2 regions of the Paenibacillus sp. JNU01 genome follow, and region 2 is predicted to be linked to the other one. Evidence: a T-box and tRNA genes for the amino acid it is inferred to sense, from the RefSeq annotation. Region 2 holds a T-box; the other holds one or more tRNA genes.
The links. A T-box is a leader RNA that pairs with one kind of tRNA and senses whether it is charged. The one in region 2 lies ahead of tyrS (tyrosine--tRNA ligase), so its partner is inferred to be a tRNA-Tyr.
Positions count from the first base shown of each region.

Region 1: it has a tRNA-Tyr gene. The T-box ahead of tyrS (tyrosine--tRNA ligase) is inferred to sense a tRNA for this amino acid. The anticodon was not compared.

Region 1 covers NZ_CP169723.1:2,811,407-2,818,738, reverse strand. The annotation lists rRNA gene NLBNIHML_RS12325 (16S ribosomal RNA) at 8-1,559, shown strand; rRNA gene NLBNIHML_RS12320 (23S ribosomal RNA) at 1,866-4,793, shown strand; tRNA gene NLBNIHML_RS12315 (tRNA-Asn) at 4,861-4,936, shown strand; tRNA gene NLBNIHML_RS12310 (tRNA-Ser) at 4,940-5,031, shown strand; tRNA gene NLBNIHML_RS12305 (tRNA-Glu) at 5,041-5,112, shown strand; tRNA gene NLBNIHML_RS12300 (tRNA-Val) at 5,180-5,255, shown strand; tRNA gene NLBNIHML_RS12295 (tRNA-Met) at 5,273-5,346, shown strand; tRNA gene NLBNIHML_RS12290 (tRNA-Asp) at 5,372-5,449, shown strand; tRNA gene NLBNIHML_RS12285 (tRNA-Phe) at 5,545-5,620, shown strand; tRNA gene NLBNIHML_RS12280 (tRNA-Thr) at 5,641-5,716, shown strand; tRNA gene NLBNIHML_RS12275 (tRNA-Tyr) at 5,726-5,811, shown strand; tRNA gene NLBNIHML_RS12270 (tRNA-Trp) at 5,818-5,891, shown strand; tRNA gene NLBNIHML_RS12265 (tRNA-His) at 5,922-5,994, shown strand; tRNA gene NLBNIHML_RS12260 (tRNA-Gln) at 6,017-6,091, shown strand; tRNA gene NLBNIHML_RS12255 (tRNA-Gly) at 6,096-6,170, shown strand; tRNA gene NLBNIHML_RS12250 (tRNA-Cys) at 6,177-6,250, shown strand; tRNA gene NLBNIHML_RS12245 (tRNA-Leu) at 6,257-6,335, shown strand; gene NLBNIHML_RS12240 (class I SAM-dependent methyltransferase) at 6,500-7,332, shown strand, end outside.
Region 2 covers NZ_CP169723.1:1,225,692-1,233,023, reverse strand. The annotation lists gene NLBNIHML_RS05085 (nucleobase:cation symporter-2 family protein) at 1-812, shown strand, start outside; gene NLBNIHML_RS05080 (protein adenylyltransferase SelO) at 1,151-2,620, shown strand; gene NLBNIHML_RS05075 (Imm63 family immunity protein) at 2,694-3,137, shown strand; gene NLBNIHML_RS05070 (DMP19 family protein) at 3,158-3,622, shown strand; T-box leader at 3,707-3,934, shown strand; gene tyrS (tyrosine--tRNA ligase) at 4,051-5,313, shown strand; gene NLBNIHML_RS05060 (YxcD family protein) at 5,407-5,685, opposite strand; gene NLBNIHML_RS05055 (hypothetical protein) at 5,691-6,194, opposite strand; gene NLBNIHML_RS05050 (PadR family transcriptional regulator) at 6,293-6,859, opposite strand; gene NLBNIHML_RS05045 (beta-class carbonic anhydrase) at 7,032-7,332, opposite strand, start outside.

The sequences.
Region 1 (7,332 bases), 1.6 Mb from region 2:
CAATACTTTATTGGAGAGTTTGATCCTGGCTCAGGACGAACGCTGGCGGCATGCCTAATACATGCAAGTCGAGCGGAGTTGATAAGAAGCTTGCTTCTTTGATGCTTAGCGGCGGACGGGTGAGTAACACGTAGGCAACCTGCCCTCAAGTTTGGGACAACTACCGGAAACGGTAGCTAATACCGAATAGTTGTTTCCTTCGCCTGAAGGAAACTGGAAAGACGGAGCAATCTGTCACTTGGGGATGGGCCTGCGGCGCATTAGCTAGTTGGTGGGGTAACGGCTCACCAAGGCGACGATGCGTAGCCGACCTGAGAGGGTGATCGGCCACACTGGGACTGAGACACGGCCCAGACTCCTACGGGAGGCAGCAGTAGGGAATCTTCCGCAATGGGCGAAAGCCTGACGGAGCAATGCCGCGTGAGTGATGAAGGTTTTCGGATCGTAAAGCTCTGTTGCCAGGGGAGAACGCTTGGGAGAGTAACTGCTCTCAAGGTGACGGTACCTGAGAAGAAAGCCCCGGCTAACTACGTGCCAGCAGCCGCGGTAATACGTAGGGGGCAAGCGTTGTCCGGAATTATTGGGCGTAAAGCGCGCGCAGGCGGTCATTTAAGTCTGGTGTTTAATCCCGGGGCTCAACCCCGGATCGCACTGGAAACTGGGTGACTTGAGTGCAGAAGAGGAGAGTGGAATTCCACGTGTAGCGGTGAAATGCGTAGATATGTGGAGGAACACCAGTGGCGAAGGCGACTCTCTGGGCTGTAACTGACGCTGAGGCGCGAAAGCGTGGGGAGCAAACAGGATTAGATACCCTGGTAGTCCACGCCGTAAACGATGAGTGCTAGGTGTTAGGGGTTTCGATACCCTTGGTGCCGAAGTTAACACATTAAGCACTCCGCCTGGGGAGTACGGTCGCAAGACTGAAACTCAAAGGAATTGACGGGGACCCGCACAAGCAGTGGAGTATGTGGTTTAATTCGAAGCAACGCGAAGAACCTTACCAGGTCTTGACATCCCTCTGACCGGTACAGAGATGTACCTTTCCTTCGGGACAGAGGAGACAGGTGGTGCATGGTTGTCGTCAGCTCGTGTCGTGAGATGTTGGGTTAAGTCCCGCAACGAGCGCAACCCTTGATCTTAGTTGCCAGCATTTCGGATGGGCACTCTAAGGTGACTGCCGGTGACAAACCGGAGGAAGGTGGGGATGACGTCAAATCATCATGCCCCTTATGACCTGGGCTACACACGTACTACAATGGCCGGTACAACGGGCTGTGAAGCCGCGAGGTGGAACGAATCCTAAAAAGCCGGTCTCAGTTCGGATTGCAGGCTGCAACTCGCCTGCATGAAGTCGGAATTGCTAGTAATCGCGGATCAGCATGCCGCGGTGAATACGTTCCCGGGTCTTGTACACACCGCCCGTCACACCACGAGAGTTTATAACACCCGAAGTCGGTGGGGTAACCGCAAGGAGCCAGCCGCCGAAGGTGGGATAGATGATTGGGGTGAAGTCGTAACAAGGTAGCCGTATCGGAAGGTGCGGCTGGATCACCTCCTTTCTATGGAGAATCGTTTCCTGTAACGGAAACATTCAAATATGCAGCTTAGCTGCAAACTACTCACTCGTTGCTCAGTTTTGAGAGCTCAAACTCTCAAACAGCTTGCTTTTGTATGGAGCTTGTTCTTTGAAAACTAGATATCGAAACGAAAGTAAATGCGAATTAGAACATTCCTTTTTAGCTGAACTTGTGTATAACAAGTTTCAATAAAAACGGTAGATTGCTGGAGCGAGTGATCGAAATGGAGCGACTTTTGGATTTGCGCAAGCAAACCAAGCGGAGCGACAGCTCGAACACGAGCGCAATGGTTAAGCTACTAAGAGCACACGGAGGATGCCTAGGCGCTAGGAGCCGATGAAGGACGTGGCGAACAACGAAACTGCCTCGGGGAGCTGTAAGCAAGCTTTGATCCGGGGGTGTCCGAATGGGGAAACCCAGCTGGGGTAATTTCCAGTTACTCATAACTGAATACATAGGTTATGTAGAGGCATACCAGGGGAACTGAAACATCTAAGTACCCTGAGGAAGAGAAAACAATAGTGATTCCGTCAGTAGCGGCGAGCGAACGCGGAGAAGCCCAAACCAAAGAGCTTGCTCTTTGGGGTTGTGGGACGTCTCACATGGAGTTACAAAGGAACCGGTTAAGCGAAGAGGTCTGGAAAGGCCCGCCAAAGAAGGTAAAAGCCCTGTAATTGAAAGTCTGTTCCCTCCGAGACGGATCCCGAGTAGTGCGGGGCACGTGAAACCCCGTATGAATCCGGCAGGACCATCTGCCAAGGCTAAATACTTCCTAGCGACCGATAGTGAAGCAGTACCGTGAGGGAAAGGTGAAAAGCACCCCGGAAGGGGAGTGAAATAGAACCTGAAACCGTGTGCTTACAAAAAGTCAGAGCCCGTTTTAGGGGTGATGGCGTGCCTTTTGTAGAATGAACCGGCGAGTTACGTTCCCGTGCAAGGTTAAGGTGAAGAGCCGGAGCCGCAGCGAAAGCGAGTCTGAATAGGGCGATGTAGTACGTGGACGTAGACCCGAAACCGGGTGATCTACCCCTGTCCAGGGTGAAGGTGCGGTAACACGCACTGGAGGCCCGAACCCACGCACGTTGAAAAGTGCGGGGATGAGGTGGGGGTAGCGGAGAAATTCCAATCGAACTCGGAGATAGCTGGTTCTCCCCGAAATAGCTTTAGGGCTAGCCTCGGAAAACAGAGTCGTGGAGGTAGAGCACTGATTGGGTGCGGGGCCCGCAAGGGTTACCAAGCTCAGTCAAACTCCGAATGCCATAGACTTACTTCCGGGAGTCAGACAGTGAGTGCTAAGATCCATTGTCAAAAGGGAAACAGCCCAGACCATCAGCTAAGGTCCCCAAGTGTGTGTTAAGTGGGAAAGGATGTGGAGTTGCACAGACAACCAGGATGTTGGCTTAGAAGCAGCCACCATTGAAAGAGTGCGTAATAGCTCACTGGTCGAGTGACTCTGCGCCGAAAATGTAACGGGGCTAAACACACCACCGAAGCTATGGCTTGATGCTTTGCATCAGGGGTAGGGGAGCGTTGTATAAGGGTTGAAGGTGTACCGTAAGGAGCGCTGGACATTATACAAGTGAGAATGCCGGTATGAGTAACGAAAAGATCAGTGAGAATCTGATCCGCCGAAAGCCTAAGGGTTCCTGAGGAAGGCTCGTCCGCTCAGGGTAAGTCGGGACCTAAGGCGAGGCCGAAAGGCGTAGTCGAAGGACAACAGGTCGAAATTCCTGTACCACCGTAAGCCGTTATGAGCAATGGGGGGACGCAGTAGGGTAGTGACGCGGACTGATGGATGTCCGTCTAAGCAGTGAGGTTGATGTGTAGGCAAATCCGCACATCATAAGGCTGAGCTGTGATGGGGAGCGAAAATTGTAGTAGCGAAGGTCATGATCTCACACTGCCAAGAAAAGCCTCTAGCCAGGTGAAGGTGCCCGTACCGCAAACCGACACAGGTAGGCGAGAAGAGTATTCTAAGGCGCGCGGAAGAACTCTCGTTAAGGAACTCGGCAAAATGACCCCGTAACTTCGGGAGAAGGGGTGCCCCGGTAGTGTGAATAGCACGAGGGGGCCGCAGTGAAAAGGCCCAAGCGACTGTTTAGCAAAAACACAGGTCTGTGCGAAGCCGTAAGGCGAAGTATACGGGCTGACGCCTGCCCGGTGCTGGAAGGTTAAGGGGAGTGGTTAGGGAGCAATCCCGAAGCTGTGAACCGAAGCCCCAGTAAACGGCGGCCGTAACTATAACGGTCCTAAGGTAGCGAAATTCCTTGTCAGGTAAATTCTGACCCGCACGAATGGCGTAACGACTTGGGCGCTGTCTCAACGAGAGATCCGGTGAAATTTTAATACCTGTGAAGATGCAGGTTACCCGCGACAAGACGGAAAGACCCCATGGAGCTTTACTGCAGCTTGATATTGAATTTGGGTACGATCTGTACAGGATAGGTGGGAGCCTTTGAAGTGTGAGCGCCAGCTTGCGTGGAGGCAACGTTGGGATACCACCCTGATCGTATCTAGGTTCTAACCTGGTACCGTAATCCGGTGCGGGGACAGTGTCAGGTGGGCAGTTTGACTGGGGCGGTCGCCTCCTAAAGAGTAACGGAGGCGCCCAAAGGTTCCCTCAGAATGGTTGGAAATCATTCGAAGAGTGCAAAGGCATAAGGGAGCTTGACTGCGAGACCTACAAGTCGAGCAGGGACGAAAGTCGGGCTTAGTGATCCGGTGGTACCGCATGGAAGGGCCATCGCTCAACGGATAAAAGCTACCCTGGGGATAACAGGCTTATCTCCCCCAAGAGTCCACATCGACGGGGAGGTTTGGCACCTCGATGTCGGCTCATCGCATCCTGGGGCTGAAGTAGGTCCCAAGGGTTGGGCTGTTCGCCCATTAAAGCGGTACGCGAGCTGGGTTCAGAACGTCGTGAGACAGTTCGGTCCCTATCTGTCGTGGGCGTAGGAAATTTGAGAGGAGCTGTCCTTAGTACGAGAGGACCGGGATGGACGTACCGCTGGTGTACCAGTTGTTCCGCCAGGAGCACCGCTGGGTAGCTATGTACGGACGGGATAAACGCTGAAAGCATCTAAGCGTGAAGCCCCCCTCAAGATGAGATTTCCCAGTATGTAAGACCCCTTGAAGACGACGAGGTAGATAGGCTGGGGGTGGAAGTGCAGCAATGCATGGAGCTGACCAGTACTAATCGGTCGAGGGCTTATCCAATAGCAAGTTGTAATTCGCACACTTTCGTTTCGAATCTAGTTTTCAGAGAACGATCTCTGAAGCATATTCCCTGATAGCTCAGTTGGTAGAGCACTCGACTGTTAATCGAGTTGTCACAGGTTCGAGCCCTGTTCGGGGAGCCATATGGAGAGGTGTCCGAGCTGGCCGAAGGAGCACGATTGGAAATCGTGTAGGCGTCACAAGCGTCTCGAGGGTTCGAATCCCTCTCTCTCCGCCATAATAACAAGGCCCGTTGGTCAAGGGGTTAAGACACCTCCCTTTCACGGAGGTAACAGGGGTTCGAATCCCCTACGGGTCATATTAACTTCAAAAAAAGAAGTTGATTTTTACAACAAGATTATGATATGATCATAAATGTGTTGTTCGGAGGCTTAGCTCAGCTGGGAGAGCATCTGCCTTACAAGCAGAGGGTCGGGGGTTCGATCCCCTCAGCCTCCACCATATACTTTTTATAACGACGCGGGGTGGAGCAGCCCGGTAGCTCGTCGGGCTCATAACCCGAAGGCCGCAGGTTCAAATCCTGCCCCCGCAATTAACTTTCCTTGTGAAAGTACTATGGAACCGTGGTGTAGTTGGCCTAACATGCCTGCCTGTCACGCAGGAGATCGCGGGTTCGAATCCCGTCGGTTCCGCCATTTAATCTTTACATGAGGCAAACTGTTCACTACATCTGCTGTATGGCACTGATGCCCTATATAAAGTGTAAGGAATTAAGATTAGACTTTATTATGGCTCGGTAGCTCAGTCGGTAGAGCAGAGGACTGAAAATCCTCGTGTCGGCGGTTCGATTCCGTCCCGAGCCACCATTTTCAAAACAATTTAATATGCCGGTGTAGCTCAACTGGTAGAGCAACTGACTTGTAATCAGTAGGTTGGGGGTTCAAGTCCTCTCGCCGGCACCATGTAATCCTGGAGGATTAGCGAAGTGGCCAAACGCATCAGACTGTAAATCTGCTCCCGTACGGGTTCGGTGGTTCGAATCCATCATCCTCCACCAGTTTTTAGGGGCATAGTTTAAAGGTAGAACAACGGTCTCCAAAACCGTTGGTGTGGGTTCAATTCCTGCTGCCCCTGCCAATTAACTTTTAAGAAATTTAACCTTTTGTGGCGATCGTGGCGAAGTGGTTAACGCACCGGTTTGTGGATCCGGCATTCGGGGGTTCAATTCCCCTCGATCGCCCCTTTGTTTTTTCATTTTTTATTGGGGATTAGCCAAGCGGTAAGGCAACGGACTTTGACTCCGTCATGCATAGGTTCAAATCCTATATCCCCAGCCATTATGCGGACGTGGCTCAGCGGTAGAGCATCGCCTTGCCAAGGCGAGGGTCGCGGGTTCGATTCCCGTCGTCCGCTCCAAAATATGGCGCCATAGCCAAGTGGTAAGGCACAGCTCTGCAAAAGCTTTATCCCCAGTTCGAATCTGGGTGGCGCCTCCAGTATATGCCGGCGTGGCGGAATGGCAGACGCGCTCGACTCAAAATCGAGTGGGAAACCGTGGAGGTTCGAGTCCTCTCGCCGGTATATTGAATAGCCCTACATGTTGCTTATGCAATGTGTAGGGCTATTTTATTTTATGCAGATTTTTGTACAGTAAAGAATATTGGACTTTAATAAACATTGACGTATGATTATATTCAGTATATTGTAGATAAGTAAAGTCTTTAATTTAGAGGGAGTGAAGCAAAGTGAATAATGAAAAAAATGTATCGGATACCGATCTGTTATTTAATCTTTCTGTATGGGAAGAGGCATGGAAAAATCGTCCGAGAAGTCCAAAATATAAAAAGAAAAGCGCCCCATTTAATACAGAAGAAGCATTTGAACGATGGGCTAGGGATTATCATGTACAGTCGTTCTCTGAAGAAGGGAAGCAACGTTCTGAGCGTATTATGAATTGGATTGAGAATCAAGGTGTGGAGTTCGAGGGGTTATCCATTTTGGACATTGGAGCTGCTTCGGGCATATTCACCATTCCTTTTGCAGAGAAGGGAGCAATTGTGACTGCAGTTGAACCATCTGAGTTGCTTGTCTCCCTGATGAAAGAGACGATACCTACAGCTCTTGAATCTAATATCGAAATCGTTAAAGAACGGTATGAGGAAATCTCCATTCAGGATAAAGGCTGGGAGAAGAAATATGACTTTGCATTTGCATCCATGTGTCCGGCAATGTCAGATTGGAAAACGATCGAGCAGGCGATCAACTGTGCCCGGAAGTATGTGTATATAAGCACTATGGCTGGACAGAAGGAACACACATTAATGGATGAACTTAAGGATGTACTGGGGGTAACTTCTACATACAAGGCTGGTGATATGGGATATATTCAACAGTTACTGTATTTAAAGGGTTATTCATACACTATGATCATTACGAGAGAAGTTAACTTATTTGAAGTACCAGTGGAAGAGATTATCGACAAGCTGCCAGAATTGCTTAATACGTATGAGTTACCATCGGATGAAGATTCTCTTAGTCTGGCTGAGAAATACATCCAAGATACATACAAGGATCGTAC
Region 2 (7,332 bases):
TTTTCATTCTGATTCTGAATCGATATGCTCGCGGCTTTGTTAAATCCCTGGCTGTTCTCCTTGGTATTATCGCGGGGACCCTCATCGCAGCCTTCATGGGAAAAGTGAATTTTGCCGCTGTACAGGAAGCCTCCTGGTTCCATTTACCTCAACCCTTTTACTTCGGATGGCCTACTTTCGAAATTGGTCCCATTATTACAATGATCATTGTAGGTACGGTTGTCATCATTGAATCAACAGGTGTTTTTATGGCTTTGAGCAAAATCTGTGATCAACCTATTAACGAGCAAGATCTGGCACGGGGATATCGCGCAGAAGGTTTCGCGTTTGTCCTGGGCGGCATATTTAATGCTTTTCCATACAATACCTTTGCACAGAATGTTGGTTTGGTTCAGCTCTCGAAGGTGAAAACGACCAATGTCGTGATTGCAGCCGGAGGTATTCTGGTCTTTCTGGGACTGATTCCGAAGGTAGCTGCTTTTGCAACCATTATACCAAGTGCTGTCCTCGGAGGAGCGACGGTGGTTCTGTTCGGAATGGTCGTCTCATCCGGGATCAAAATGCTGCAAAACGTCGACTTCAGCAAACAATCCAATCTATTGATCGTGGCTTGCTCCGTCTCACTTGGGCTTGGTGTTACTGCTGTACCTGATCTTTTCGCCGAGCTTCCTCAAAGTATTCGCATCATTGTTAGCGATGGTATTATCACAGGAAGCCTGTCAGCGATCCTACTCAATATCTTCTTTAACCTCGGTTTCAAAAAAGAAAGCTTGCCTGTACAACCCGTACAGGTTCAGGAAGCACATACGTAATTCTTGTAATAACATACATGTCATCGCGTAGACGGAATAGATCCAAGACGGTTTTTCCGGGAAGTGGAATGAAAGGGAATGACTCCACTTAGCAGAGAATCTTCTTGGATTTTTTTGCGCGAAACCAACAATGGGTTATTTCCCTTATCAAAGTGACTATTCATGAAGAATGCAAAAAGAATGCAAATATGCTAAAGTTTCATCAAGAACATTTTATATGTTCGTTTAAGTCAACATCCTCTTGAATTTCCATGCGACTACATAAATGAGCATTGGTTCACAAGGCAAGAATATAACCTGGGATGATCCCTTGGTACAGAAAAGGAGTTGTGATCACCATGCAAGAAGAAACGTTGAACAAAGGATGGAATTTGGACAACAGTTATGCGCAGTTACCACAACCTTTTTTTACAAGTCAGAGCGCAGTGCCTGTTGAATCACCAAAGCTAATCATATTCAATAGACTGCTTGCCTCCAATTTGGGACTGGATGTGGAGTCACTAGACAGTGATGAAGGAGCGCAAATTTTTGCAGGTAACCTGGTTCCGGAAGGAGCTGAACCTTTAGCGCAGGCGTACGCAGGACATCAATTCGGCAATTTTAACATGCTTGGTGATGGAAGGGCTTTGCTGCTGGGAGAACAGATTACGCCACAGGGCGAGCGAGTGGATATCCAGTTGAAAGGTTCAGGAAGAACCCCCTACTCCCGTGGAGGGGATGGACGAGCTGCTGTTGGACCCATGTTGCGTGAATATATCATTAGCGAAGCGATGCATGCACTGGGTATTCCAACGACTCGCAGTTTGGCCGTGGTGGCAACAGGAGAAAACATTATTCGCGAAACAGAGCGGCCTGGGGCTATTTTGACTCGTGTGGCTTCCAGTCACATCCGAGTAGCAACCTTCCAGTACGCAGCCAGATGGGGTTCTATTGAAGATCTTCGGGCATTGGCTGATTACACGTTGCATCGACATTTTCCTGAGGTTGCTCAAGCCGAAAATCGTTATCTTCTGCTCCTTCAGGAAGTGATTAAGAGGCAGGCGGCTCTCATTGCCCAGTGGCAGCGAGTTGGTTTTATTCATGGCGTGATGAATACGGATAACATGGCTATTAGTGGTGAGACCATTGATTATGGTCCATGTGCCTTTATGGATGCCTACAATCCTTCAACCGTATTTAGCTCCATTGACAGACAAGGTCGCTATGCTTATGGCAATCAACCGTATATTGCAGGGTGGAATTTGGCTCGATTTGCCGAGACGCTTCTGCCGTTGTTGCACGAAGATGAAGAGCAGGCGGTGCAACTCGCGCAAGATGCCATCGCACAATTCTCTGAATTGTACCATCATCATTGGCTCCAGGAGATGCGTGCCAAACTGGGCTTGTTGGATGAAGAGGCCGAAGATGAAGCCTTGGTCAAGGATCTTCTTGAACTCATGGAGAAGCATAGTGCAGATTACACGAATACGTTCCTGGCTTTGACTTTTGATACTTTGGAAGGAACAGCCTGGTTTGGCACGTCAGAATTTGCTGAATGGCATGAGCGTTGGCAAGCCAGATTGGACAGACAGCAAGGTGGGAAGGAAGTCTCTACGCAGTTGATGAGAACGAGCAATCCAGCGGTCATTCCCCGTAATCATCGGGTCGAGGAAGCCCTTGAGCGAGCGGAGAATCATGGGGATCTTAGCGTGATGGAGAAGCTTTTGGCTGTCCTTTCAGATCCGTTCGCACATTCACCTGAACAGGCTGAGTATGCTGAACTACCTGCACAATGCGATACTTCGTACCAGACTTTTTGTGGGACCTGATTGAACAGTAAGGAAGAAGAGGCTGCCTTTGGCAGCTTTTTCATTTTTTTTATTAAAATAGGCAGGTGCATTCATGTCCAACATGTTAAACAAACAACAATTGGCAGACATCCTTATACAGCTTTTAGAGCGAACTTCTTTCCGCAGGGAACAGATGCAGAACTATGTTAACCGCCTGTATGAGACCTTTAAATGGGACGGTGTACCCTATGTGGAGTGTGGAAAAGATACGTATATCGTTCGAATATACGAACGTGGTCTCGTCTCGTTAGAGAAACGAGTAAAACAGCCGGAGGAAGTCATCTATTGGCTGCTGGAGGATATTATTTTCACCGCGACGCATGTAGGGTTGTTGGAAAGACATGGTGTCGATAATAAACGGACGCATTTGAACTATACAGATGAAGTGATGAAGGAACTGAACAGGGGTGTTCAGGAAGCTTTCCAGCAGATCGGTGATCCGTATTTACATTGGTATCAGACGGGTAAACGTCAGGAATTAGAGCGTTTGGAATAAAGAAAAGTGAGGTGTGTTACGTGAGCGAGCAAGATATCCATGATATTTGGTATGAGTATGCTGTATTATTTGTCGAAAAAAAGAATGAATCTGAACAGGCATGGGCTTCGTTGAATTCGAACGAGCAGGACATTGCTGCTTTATGGCTGTTAGAGGCGGATGTCTTTAATGGCGGTTTTATACAGTTTTTCTGCAACTGGGGGGAAGAAGTATACCGTTACGCGTTACGGGCATTACATAACATTGGTGCGACTCAAGTAGTGGAGATTATAACCTCGGCATACGGCTGCATTGAGCATCTGAAAGAGGATGAAAGGCTTACTGGACTATGGGACATTCCTAAACTACTGACAAAGGAACAAGAGCACCAGTTAGATGCGCTGGATCAGCAATTTTGGAACAATGAGGATCAGATCGCGGAGAAAGCCTATGGTTATTATCAAGGAAAATTGAACATGATGATTATATCATCTGGTTTTAACTAAGCATCCGTTGTTCTGTTTAAGGTTTGCATACTTGGTCTTGCAATGACCGAAACGTTCGGCTATACTTGCTATAAATTGAATACATGAATCACGTTGATAGAGCGCAGTAGCGGCTTTGTCCCTGTTACAGAAAGTCAGGGGTTGATGGAACCTGATACATACAAGGGCTGCGAATTACACTCTGGAGTACTTGGGTAATGCCAAGCGGATGGGCAAACGATATATTGCCAAAAGTGGTATGGATAGCGTGTTAAGGTTATGTGTTATCCATGCAATTTGGGTGGTACCACGGTTATGATAATCGTCCCTGTGTCTAATGAAGACAAGGAGGCGATTTTTTTGTGTCCAAAAAAGCCGTTCCAGCGTGTTATTTCGTAAATTAACGTAGATCATGACTGAATTTTGAGGATAGAAAAGGGGTTATACGAATGAATATTATTGATGAACTACAGTGGCGTGACGCCATTAATCAGCAGACGGATGCTGAGGGATTACGTGAATTGACTGAAACGAAGTCCGTTTCTTTGTACTGCGGTGTTGATCCAACGGGAGATAGCATGCATATTGGACATCTAATTCCCTTCATGATGCTGAAACGTTTTCAACTGGCAGGACATCGTCCAGTCATTTTGATTGGTGGAGCAACAGGTACGATTGGTGATCCGAGTGGTCGTCAGGCAGAGCGGTCATTGCAAACGATGGAGCAAGTGCAGGAGAATGTGGATGCACTGACAGCGCAGATGAAGAAGTTGTTTGTAACAGATGGGGATAATCAGGTTCGCATGGTGAACAACTACGATTGGACGCACAAAATCAATGTCATTGAATTCTTGCGTGACTACGGCAAAAACTTTAACCTTAACACAATGTTGGCTAAGGATGTAGTGGCGAGCAGACTGGAAGGCGGCATCTCGTTCACTGAGTTTTCCTACCAGATCCTTCAGTCACTCGACTACCTGCACCTGTTCCAGAACGAAGATGTACAGCTGCAAATCGGCGGTTCAGACCAATGGGGGAATATCACGAGTGGTCTTGATCTGATTCGTAAAAAGGAAGGATCTGAAGCGAAGGCGTACGGTCTGACCATTCCACTTATGCTCAAATCCGATGGAACCAAGTTTGGTAAAACAGCTGGCGGCGCAATCTGGCTTGATCCGAACAAAACGACACCGTTTGAATTCTACCAGTTCTGGGCGAATACAGATGACCGTGATGTGATCAAATACTTGAAATACTTTACCTTCCTGAGCAAAGAAGAAATTGAAGCTTTGGCTGAAAAGGTAGAGACAGAGCCGCACAGACGCGAAGCACAGAAAGCACTTGCGGAAGAAATGACAAAATTCGTTCACGGCGAAGAAATGCTTGAACAGGCTAAACGTATTACAGCGGCGCTGTTCAGTGGTGATATCCGTTCCCTGACGGCAGACGAAATCGAGCAGGGCTTCAAGGAAATGCCTACCTTTGAAACGGATGGCGAAGCCAAAAATATTGTGGACTGGCTCGTGGATCTGGGTCTAGAGCCATCCAAGCGCCAGGCGCGTGAGGATGTCACCAAAGGTGCGATTTCCATGAATGGTGAGAAAATCACGGAGCTTGAATTCACGGTGTCTGCAGAGCATGCCATTGGCGGTAAATTCATCATTATCCGTAAAGGTAAAAAGAACTACAGTCTGGTTAAACTTCAATCCTAGTACAACTACAGGAACAAAAAGACCGTCTTCCATCTCTGTCAGGCGACAGAGCGGAGACGGTCTTTTGTATCACGGGTCATTGCTTGACCTATTTTATTGATTAACAATCGCTGTGATCTCTTCATCCAGATCAAGTCGTACGTTCTCACGGTACGCCCGAATGTTGTATTCGCTGTGCAGGTAACGAAGAATCGCTTCAATCATATTGGACTCTACCAGATATTGACTACGGCCTTGAATCCAAACTTCAGCGGAATAACCTGTATCTTCTTCCCAGCTCAGTTCTACATTCACATCGGTTGGACGTACACCCTTACGTTCTGCCATATGAATACAGATTGCATTCACAATTTCATCCATGCTCAGAACCATAGAGATTAGTACCGTCCGTTTCTGTTACGGTCATCATCACGATCATTGCGGCGGTCATAACGGCCATCCGCTGCAGGTTTACGACGATTTGTAATGGCTCTGAAGAGTGCCATAGCCAGCATAACAATCAACATGATTGCTGCAACGTTCACGAGCAATCCAAGGATGTTACCCAGAGCGCCCATGCCACCGAACAATCCGCCGAACATCATACCCGCAAGACCACCTAGCATCATGCCTTTCATGAATCCGCCGCCACCGCCGAAGAATCCACCACCACGAGTTGCAGCTGCACCAGTACCGGAGTTATTACCGGAATTGGATTGATTCACGTTGCTGTTGGAGTCGGATTTCTTAGGTGTGTTGGTATAACTTTTTGTACCGGATTTGAATCCGCCACCACGTCTTGCATCCGCAGAATCCGGATTTGTTACTCCCACTGTTGCGAATAATAATGTAAAGGCCATAAATACCATCATTAGATGTTTAACTCCGAATTTTTTCTTCATTGTAAAGATCGTAACCCCCCGATTAATTTGTTTGATTCGCCCATAATTGGACCTTACTCAAGTAATACGGTTAACCTACAGGAACGTTTCAAATTTTATTAAATTTCAGAAACGCTTGGACTGGGGTCTTGAATTGCAGCTTGACCATCAAGCAATTGGGTAACCCAATGACACCATTCCAGACCTGTTTGCGCATGCATTAACCCTTTTTGTACCAGGATGTAGCTTCCAAAATCTCGATTGCCTACACGAAGATTATCCAGAGGTATACGTGACTTCAGATCCTCGAAGTACCGTATACGTTCCATAAACCAGCTTTTACGCTCATTCAGAATGCGTCTCATGCTTCCGTCTTCCGCTATGCCAACACACAAAATACGCAAATTAAATTCATCGCGTGTAACCGGTGCGGTAACCGGAGTGATCATCCATTCCAATAGCTTTTCAATGCCTTTTTCCGTAACCGCGTACATTTTCTTATCCGGTTTGTCAGACTGTTGTACCCAGCGGGAGGCCAATAACTCATCGTTTTCCATCTTGGACAGGAGTGGGTAGATCTGGCTGTGTTTTGCCTGCCAATGCGGCTGGATTTTCAGCATTAGATCATAGCCCGATGACTCCTCGCGGGTAAGCAGCCCGAGTAATCCGTAGGAAAGTATGTTCATGCACATGTCTCCTTAATATTAGGGCTGGGTCAGAGAAAACAATTGATTTTGCTTTCTTTGACCGCTTTCATAAAAGTGTACACTGAAACTGTATGGTTTGACAACCTGATAGAGCAACCGCCTTAATTTAGACAAAAAAAGTGCGAACCATAAGGTCCGCACTTCAAACCATTTAGAGAGATGCCTGTTGTCCATACCCTTCAGCGACAACATCAAGCTCACCTGTGGCAGAATCGATAACCATGCCGTGAACAGGTACATTGGGAGGAAGTAATGGATGCTTCTTGATCACTTCCACAGTTCCTTTTACCCCTTCTTCAACACTGTCAAACCCACGCAGCCACTTTTGCAGACGAATGCCGGAATTTTCAAGCGTAGACATGACCTCTTCGGAAACCCCACGTTCTGTCATGTGACCAATCATCGTTTCAGCATGCAGGGAAGCCATACCACATTCTGTATGACCTACCACC